2 regions of the Paenibacillus sp. FSL R5-0928 genome follow, and region 1 is predicted to be linked to the other one. Evidence: riboswitches for the same ligand, from Rfam matches in the RefSeq annotation. Region 1 holds a riboswitch; the other holds the start of a gene.
What was found. A riboswitch is a leader RNA that binds a small molecule or an ion and turns the genes downstream of it on or off. The one in region 1 is predicted to bind cobalamin.

Region 1 (4,618 bases):
TCCAAATACCCTCTATTCATAATGAATGAGGGCGTGACACGGCTTTGCTGAGACAAGCTCCACCTTGCTGAACAGAGCCGTTCTTTGAATGATACTGTCAATTACTAAAAGGGGAGGTGAACCCTCATGGCAAAAGACGTAGTTTGTGAAGTTAACTCCTGCACCCACTGGGCAGAAGAGAACAAATGCAGCGCTGAATCGATCTTCGTAGCTTTCCACAGCTCCCAAGAACCAAAACGCGCAGAAGAAACAGATTGCAAAACTTTCGAAAGTAAATAAGTAAATGCCTAAAGGGACCCTCCACGGTTCCTTCTTTTTCTTTTTCATTCTAACAAGATTGAGAATTATTATCAAGTAGCTGATTACAAAAAAATAATTGAACTAAAAAGCCAGGGTAAATTACCCTGGCTCTAATTTATTTAAGTCTATTTAGAAGCAATAACCCCTGTCTTTTCCCTCGCAATAGCAGCAGCTCTTACCATGTTACGTAGTGCATCCTCTGTCTCCTGCCAGCCCCGCGTTTTCAGACCGCAATCCGGATTAATCCAGAACTGTTCAGGGTCAAGCACCCGCAGCGCACGATCGATATTCGCAGTCATTTCTTCGACAGCTGGAACCCGCGGGCTATGGATGTCGTACACTCCAAGACCGATTCCTTTATCATAGGCCTGCTCCTCAAAGCTGATAATCAGCTCACCATGGCTACGTGAAGTCTCAATGGAGATTACATCAGCATCCATAGCCGATATTGAATCGATCATGTCATTAAATTCGCTATAGCACATATGCGTATGAATTTGTGTCGTAGCCTTCACATGGTTCGTGGCAACACGGAACGACTTCACTGCCCAGTTCAGGTAATGCTCACGGTCTTCTGCCTTTAGCGGAAGTCCTTCACGAATAGCCGGCTCATCCACTTGAATCATTTCGATGCCTGCATCTTCCAACGCTTTTACCTCATGGCGAAGGGCAAGAGCAATTTGATTGGCTACCTCTTCCCGGCTGAGATCATCACGTACAAATGACCAATTGAGGATAGTAACAGGGCCCGTCAACATTCCTTTAACCGGAAGCTTCGTCAACGATTGTGCATAGACGCTTTCTTTAACAGTCATAGGCTGTATAAATGCAATATCCGCGTAGATCACCGGCGGCTTAACGCAACGGGAACCGTAGGATTGAACCCAGCCATTACTAGTAAACAAGTATCCATCCAGCTTTTCTCCGAAAAACTCCACCATATCTGTACGCTCGAACTCGCCGTGGACCAGAACATCCAGACCTAGCTTTTCTTGGAAGGTAATTGCATCCGCGATCTGCTCACGAACAAATCCATCATAACGCTCCTGATTCCAGACCCCTTTACGCCATTTCAATCTCGCCTGGCGCACTTCGACTGTCTGCGGAAAGCTACCAATTGTAGTGGTTGGCAGAAGTGGAAGCTGCCATTTCTCTTGCTGCACCTTTAAGCGCTCAGCAAAAGGCAGACTGCGTTGGTCTGGTAGAGCTGCAAGTGCAAGCACTTGCTCCGCCACATCCTTACGGCCACGCTCAGGTAGTGCGCGGAACGCTGCAATAGCTTCACGACTAGCGGCCAGCGCTGCTTGAGAAGCTTCTCCTTTATCTGCGACGGCTGCTCCGAGCAGACTAAGCTCTTTAAGCTTCTCATCGGCAAAGGCTAACGCATTCTTAACTGTCGCCTTCAGCTTCACTTCACCTTGAACGGTGACTGGGACATGCAGCAGGCTGCAAGAAGGCTGAAGAATAAGACGATCAAGCGGTACATGAACGCTGAGCTTTTCTACCAGTTGCAGCTTAGCGTCTAAATCGGAACGCCAAATGTTCCGTCCATCAATAATTCCGGCACCCAGCCATTTGTCCTTCGGCCAGCCAAGACGTTCGATGGAAGCCAGATTCGTTCCACCATCGTGCACAAAGTCAAGACCCAAGCCTTGAACAGGCAGCTCTAGCAGTGCCTCCAGCGGCTCAGCAGCTTCAAAATACGTCTGTAAAATAATATTCAAGCCCGGCACGGAGCCGGCAATGTCTGTGTATATCGAGTTAAGCAGTGTTAATTCTTCTTTACTTATGCCTGTAACAATCGCTGGCTCATCGATTTGTACCCAGCTTACCCCTTCTTGCTTCAGTTCCTGTAGCAGTTGAACATAGACTGGAACAAAACGTGCAGCAATCTTGGCGATATCTGCCGCTGCGTAACCTTTGGACAGCTTAAGGAAGGTATACAGACCTAAAAGTACCGGTTTACCTTCAATCCCTGCCTGCGATTTAGCAAAACGATAAGCCGCTAGAGGTTTGTTTTCAGTCAGGCGTGGTGTTTGTGTGCCGATCTCTGGAACGATATAGTGATAGTTCGTATTGAACCATTTGGTCATCTCGCAGGCAGTAGCCTCAGCATTACCACGGGCCATTGCAAAATAAAGATCAAGCCCGATGTCGCCGCCATCATACGCATACCGTGGAGGTACGATTCCAAACATAACAGCCGCATCCAACACATGATCATAAAATGTAAAATCATTTACCGGAATAAGCTCAATTCCTGCTTCTTGCTGGGTCTTCAAATGCTGCAGCTGGATTGCTGCCATTTCGGAGCGGAATTGCTCCTCATTTATTTTCCCCTGCCAGAATGCCTCCAGTGCCTTTTTCCATTCGCGGTTCTTTCCGATTCTCGGATATCCAAGATTGCTTACTTTTACCTTATTCGTCATTTCGATACACTCCCTCTTCAATCTCTTATTTCAAACTCCAAAACTACTTGCTTTCCTATAAAAAAGAGCGCCCTTCCCTAAAAAAGTCAAAGGGAAAGACGCCCATGATATACCCATGGTTAACGTCTAACACCTCCCTATCTTCCGTAGGTGAAGCAGTGCTGTTGAAACAGGCAGGTCTCCTGGCTAGCGGCGTCAACATCTTGAGCAGTCTTCCCAGCAGTAGTAAATTGCCAGTGACCTCTGTTGCTCGAGATTCTTCCGTTACAGTGGCGGGACCGCATCGGCTTCGAACCGAATTTCCCTATTAAGCCTACCGAATTACTATTTTCCGGTCAGCACCTGTCTCCGATATCATTCATCATTTGAGTGTCTTAATCTGATGTCATCATACGTGAAAGCCCCAGCAATCTGCAATAGATTACTGGGGCTTCTGTTATATCGATTCCTTATAACGGACTTAGAAAAATACGAAATATACTACAGCAGCAAGAATTATACGGTATATAGCAAACGGTAAGAGCTTGATACGATTGATCAGTTTTAAGAAGAAACGCATCGATAACAGCGCAAATAGGAAGGCACTAATAAAGCCTGCAATAAAAAACGGCAGCGCGTCCATGGTGAAATATTGCCAGTTCTTCATCAGTGACAACAGACTGGCACCTGCCATGATGGGTACTGCCATAATAAACGTAAAATCAGCAGCGGCACGATGGCTCATCCCGAGGATTACGCCACCAGAAATCGTCGAGCCCGAGCGTGAAAATCCAGGCCATAACGAAAAACACTGTACAAGACCTACACCAAGTGCCTGTTTGTATGTAATCTGATCTACACTCTCAGTTCTGATCTTCTTCGGCCCAAACAGATCCGCAATAATCATTAATATAGCCCCGATCACTAGACCAATTAACACCGTTGAGGTAGAGAATAAATGCTCATCAATATAATCATTAAACAGAACACCTAACACACCTGCAGGCACTAACCCTACCAGAACCTGTGTCAGCTTGAGGTGCCCGCCCTGCTCTAACTGCGGTAGCTTCTCTGTTACAGGGTCCAACTGCTTACGGCTGAAACGCCTTAAGCCCAACAGATCAATGAATCGATTTCTAAAAATCACAACAACCGCTAATATAGAACCCAGTTGAATAACTATTTTGAAGGTATTTGCCGTATATTGTCCAAATAACTCCTGTGATTTCAGCCACATATCATCAACAATAATCATATGACCCGTGGAGGATACTGGAGCAAATTCGGTTAAACCTTCAACAAGCCCCAAAATAATGGCTTTAATAATCGTTAATAGCTCCATGTGTTTCCCTCCTTTTTAATAGTCATTTCTATTATCAGTCCTCCACCCGCTTAGCCCTCAATGTTCATTCTCCGGCTGCGTTTGCGGAAGTACAGAAACCCAAGAATAACTAATCCGCCAGCAATTAGTACATAGACCACATTGGAGTAGACATCCATGTACATGGCAATGTCCTCCCAGGATTCGCCCAAAGCTGCGCCAATAAGCACAAGCAGCAAATTCCATCCCAATGTGCCAATCGTTGTGAAGATCATAAATACTCCAAATTTCATACCTGACATTCCCGCCGGAATCGAAATCAGACTGCGGACCAGCGGAACCATCCGACAAAACAATACAGTCCAATAGCCATATTTATCAAACCAGGCGTCAGCCTTGTGGATATCTTTTTTAGTGACGCGAATTAGGCCCCCCCAGCGTTCAACCAGTTTCTCTAACCGGCTCACATCCAATAATCGGCCAATATAATAGAGAATTACTGCACCCAGTAGTGATCCAGCCGTGGCAGCAATGATTACACCAGGTATAGTTAAGCTCGTCGTAGTGGTCATAAACCCTCCAAAGGGCA
Region 2 (4,618 bases), 2.6 Mb from region 1:
ACTATAATACTTGGTAAGCAAAAGCCCCACCTTAAACTGGTGGGGTTTTTCATATTCCCAAACACTTGTAAAATCACTTTGTGATATTAATGGTAGAAGAAACAAACGAGGGATAATGGCTAGCTGTAGAAGTGCTTTCACCGAAAATTCATTCCTTAGTTCATAGACTACTTGAGCTTTGTCTTGTTTGGTGATTTCCCCTTGTTTTGAACCTCTAGTTTAATCTGTGCAGGATATGATGTATAGCCCTTTTTAAAAGCTTCTTTCCCATGATGTTCATATTGATTAATCCAATTACTGTATGACAATTAAATAGAAGAGAGCTGCTAAAACAAACCGGTATAGAGCAAACCACTCCAATCGAAGTCGCTTAATCAGTTTGATGAACGTCACTACTGCAATCATTGCCACAAGAAAGGATGTCGCAAAGCCAATTAACATTAGAAGTAAATCGTCAGAACTCAGCAAATCACGACTATCGTACAAATCCAACAAGCTTGCACCAAACATAACTGGCACAGAAATAAGGAATGTAAAATCTGCGGCGGCTTTTTGGCTAGTGCCAAGCAACAGGCCACCTGAAATTGTCGAACCTGATCTCGAAAATCCCGGCCATAACGCCAAGCATTGGAACAGACCAATTCCGAAAGCCTGTTTATAATTAATCCCATCGATAGTATCAGCGGTTTCAGTCCGCCTATTTCGCGCTGCAATGATCATCAACACGCCACCAACAACTAGACCGATCAAAACAGGGGTTGGGCCAAATAATTGGCTTTTTATTGTGTCCTTGAAGAGAAGATATAGGATTAATGCTGGTAACATAGCCAAAATCATATGAATGACATTTAATCCTTTGCTTTTGGAAAAATCCATTCTAATCATATTAACCCCAATTTCCAAATACCTTTTCCAATAAAGAATTAGAACTGCCATCACTGCACCCAACTGAATAACAATTTTAAAAGTTATTGCAGCATCTCCCTCAAAGCTAAGCAAATCGCCTGCTAAAATAAGGTGTCCAGTAGATGATACTGGTAAAAATTCAGTTAAGCCCTCTATTATGCCAAGTATTATTGCTTTAATTACGTCAGTCATCAGTGGATTGTCCCCTTTCGGAAATAAAATCATTTAATTTCCAGTATAAGGGAGACACGTAAACTTCCCCATCGATTAACCTAACAATATTCAATTCAGAATGACATAATTGTCACATTGCTCATTATTTCAGTCTTAAGGGGGCTTTGGTTTGCAAAACACAAAATATTAAGTATAATGTTACTGTCGAAACGCTAAGGCGTCTGTACAGGATGGCTACCTGGCACTGATGATGGCAGGCCAAGCGCTTTATAAAGTTTTCTTTATGTGTATTTATACTTTAGGAGCGTGGTTATCTATGAAAATTAATATTACCGCACATTTTAACATTGATATTACTTTATCTCTTCATCTGTTAGCCGTAGCCAGTCTTGCTTATGAACTCAGTTCACTGACGAGCTCGTGAAATTCGAGCGAAAAGTATCTGTACTAAGACACCTTGTGGTGTCTTTTTTTATTTTTATAGTAATTACCATCTAACCAATCTGCCCCCGCAAGAGAAAAGCAGCTTATGCTGCTCCTCCTCCACCATCCTTCATTCTGACTGCTGTCAGCTTGCGACACGCCTTCCATCTGCTCGACAGTGACCACTAGTCATACCGTTTTCATTAGCGATTTCGCCATGTCTTATCTTTTAGAAGAATGTTAGAAGCCAGGGGATTTAATGAAAAATGACGCGGTCCCGAACCCTCGGAAATCCGCGCCACGTATGGTTTTTTGGGATGCTGGTGAAGGGAATTGAACCCCCGGCCTACGCATTACGAGTGCGTTGCTCTACCCCTGAGCTACACCAGCTTAAGGCTGATTTTTCTGTCAAACAAAAAATATTATACAACTTTCAGCCAGAAACGCAAGCCTATTTCTCCCTGTTTTCCGCCCTCCTAAACTGCTAATCCACCTGTAGCTTACGCTCCACAGACTCTAACTTTCCACGGCTAGTGGAGGGTTTATCGCGGCGGTCGTCTATTTTAAGTGAGGTAGAGACACGTTCTGCACCTGCGGCAAAAGGAGACTCATGCAAAGCTTCTACCGCGGCAAAAATGCGTTGCAGAGGCCCTTCGATGATCGTCCCCATGGACGTAAGTTCATATGTAATCCCTTCTACTGTCTTCAGCACCCGCTGCATATCCGCAACATAGCTGCTAAGACTGGTACTGCCTGTTCCAATTGGAATAACTGTAACTTCAGCAATAGGCATGAGAATACCTCCTCGAAATTTTATAGTACCTATCTTCTTCCATTGTAACAATTCCACCGCTCTGTCACAAACTAAGCAAGATTATCCTCCCTTATCTTTTCTATTTCTTCTGATTACTTCAAAATATGACTTTGGGCTAAGAGTATTTTCTCATGCGCAAATTCTAGGGTCATCTGCACTATATTTATGGACTCTTTGTGGCATCTTTTCGGACAATTTATGAATCATTTCGCATCTCCCTGTGGATCAATTGTGGATTACTTATGGACAGCCTGTGGATCATTTGTGGAGTACTTTTAAAGAACCCGCTCCCCGCGCGGGTTTTCTAAAAAACTGTTTACAAACACAACATCTTGGGTTATTTTTATCTAACGACAACAAAATATAGTGGAGACAGGCGCTTTGATCCTTAACCGGATTTAGAGCTTAATAGGGAAGCGCGGTGAGAATCCGCTGCGGTCCCGCCACTGTAACCGGATGGCCTTCTTAAGCTTCTGGGAAGCTTGAGAATCCACATCTCCCGGCAGATGCCACTGAGGGTTAGGAACACCCTTGGGAAGGCGCCGAGAGATCCCACGGAAGCCAGGAGACCTACCTGTTTCGACGACACCAACTATTGATGCCTGCGAGGAACAGGGATGGTGTCCGCATGCGGTCATCTACGTAGAGACCTCTGCAAATATCCGTGTGGATATTTACATAACGCATCGGGCATTTTCTGCCATCCTCGGGTAGGGGATGCTTTTTTTATGTAATCAGAACAAATATACGACTGCTTATGGCAGTCCAACTTCCTATGGATATATGGATTTGATGATAGATGTTTTCTTTTATACTGAGAGGAGAGCTGTACAATGACGTTGTTGGAGAGACAATTTAATGGAGTAGAAAATGCACGGGAAGTTCTTTTAGAAGAGCTCATTGATTTAGGCCGGGATATTATCGACAGTCGGGATATGGACCTATTGCGCGAGAATGCCAATTTGAATGGAGAGAGTTTCTCCGGTAAAATGAGCAAGTTCGGCAGTGAATATTCAAAATGGTACGCCCGCAATTTTACGATGCCGCCGCAGCTAGTGCAGGCTATTGATGACAATGTCGTCTATGTGCATGATCTGGATCAATACGCGATTGGAACGACGAACTGTATTTTTATCCCGTTTGATAAACTTCTCCGTGAAGGTTTCAATACCGGCAACGGCAGCGTTCGTCCTCCGAACTCAATAATGACAGCTATGTCTCTGGTAGCGATTATTTTCCAATCCCAGCAAAATGCTCAATATGGTGGTGTATCCGCCAATAAACTCGACTATGATCTGGCACCTTATGTAACCAAATCCTTCGCCAAGCTGTTCCGCAAGGGTCTGGATTATTTTGAAGAAGGACAAGCTGATGAATCTTTGGGCGAGATTACGATGAGCCGGACCGATCTGGCGGAGTTATATCCAAGAGCGTTCCGTTTTGCACTAAAGGAAACCGAAATCGAAACCCTGCAAGCGGCTGAAAGTATGGTACATAATCTGAATACCATGTCCAGCCGATCCGGTGGACAAATACCGTTTACCAGCATCAACTACGGTACTTGTACTTCACCAGAAGGTCAGCTTGTGATCAGTTCTCTGCTAACAGCAACTATGAACGGACTTGGCAGCGGAGAAACACCAGTGTTCCCGATTCAAATCTTCAAATGCAAGCAAGGAATCAATCAACAGCAAGGCGATCCTAACTATGAACTGTTCCTAAAAGCGGCTGAATGTTCTGCGCGCAGACTATATCCAAACTTCGCTAATCTGGACGCTCCGCTCAACTTGCAGTATTATGATCCAAGTGATCCTGATACGGAGTTCGCTACAATGGGCTGCCGAACCCGAGTGCTCGGTGACCGTTTTGGTCGTAATCATTGCTCTGGAAAGGGCAACCTTTCCTTTAATACACTGAATCTGGTTCGGCTAGGTCTGGCACACGGCACAGTAACAGGCAGACGTACCGTCGCAGACGAAGCTGGCTTCTATGAAGATCTAAATCATTATATGGATATTGCGCTGGAAGGACTTCTTCATCGGTTCCACATTCAAACCGCACAAAAAGCTAAAGCTTCCGATTTCATGATGCGAGAAGGCGTCTGGGAAGGCGGCGAGCATCTTGCACCTGATGACACTGTAGGCGATCTGCTAAAGCATGGCAGCCTGTCTCTTGGCTTCATCGGTATGGCGGAATGTATGAAAGCTATGTACGGCAAACACCATGGCGAGGATATGGAAGTTCATGCCAAGGCGCTGGCTATTGTGCGTCATATGCGGGACTATTGCGATCGGAAAAGTG

Region 2: it holds a riboswitch for cobalamin, as region 1 does, so the genes downstream of both, MKZ16_RS02375 (anaerobic ribonucleoside triphosphate reductase) here and metE (5-methyltetrahydropteroyltriglutamate--homocysteine S-methyltransferase) in region 1, are expected to answer to the same signal.

Annotation. Positions count from the first base shown of each region.
Region 1 is NZ_CP150225.1:5,124,983-5,129,600, forward strand. Features, by position in the region: gene MKZ16_RS23210 (DUF1540 domain-containing protein) at 127-279, shown strand; gene metE (5-methyltetrahydropteroyltriglutamate--homocysteine S-methyltransferase) at 426-2,729, opposite strand; cobalamin riboswitch at 2,884-3,090, opposite strand; gene MKZ16_RS23220 (undecaprenyl-diphosphate phosphatase) at 3,190-4,050, opposite strand; gene MKZ16_RS23225 (DedA family protein) at 4,101-4,618, opposite strand, start outside.
Region 2 is NZ_CP150225.1:539,882-544,499, reverse strand. Features, by position in the region: gene MKZ16_RS02395 (hypothetical protein) at 1-17, shown strand, start outside; gene MKZ16_RS02390 (undecaprenyl-diphosphate phosphatase) at 295-1,098, opposite strand; tRNA gene MKZ16_RS02385 (tRNA-Thr) at 1,822-1,893, opposite strand; gene MKZ16_RS02380 (MTH1187 family thiamine-binding protein) at 1,988-2,296, opposite strand; cobalamin riboswitch at 2,675-2,910, shown strand; gene MKZ16_RS02375 (anaerobic ribonucleoside triphosphate reductase) at 3,151-4,618, shown strand, end outside.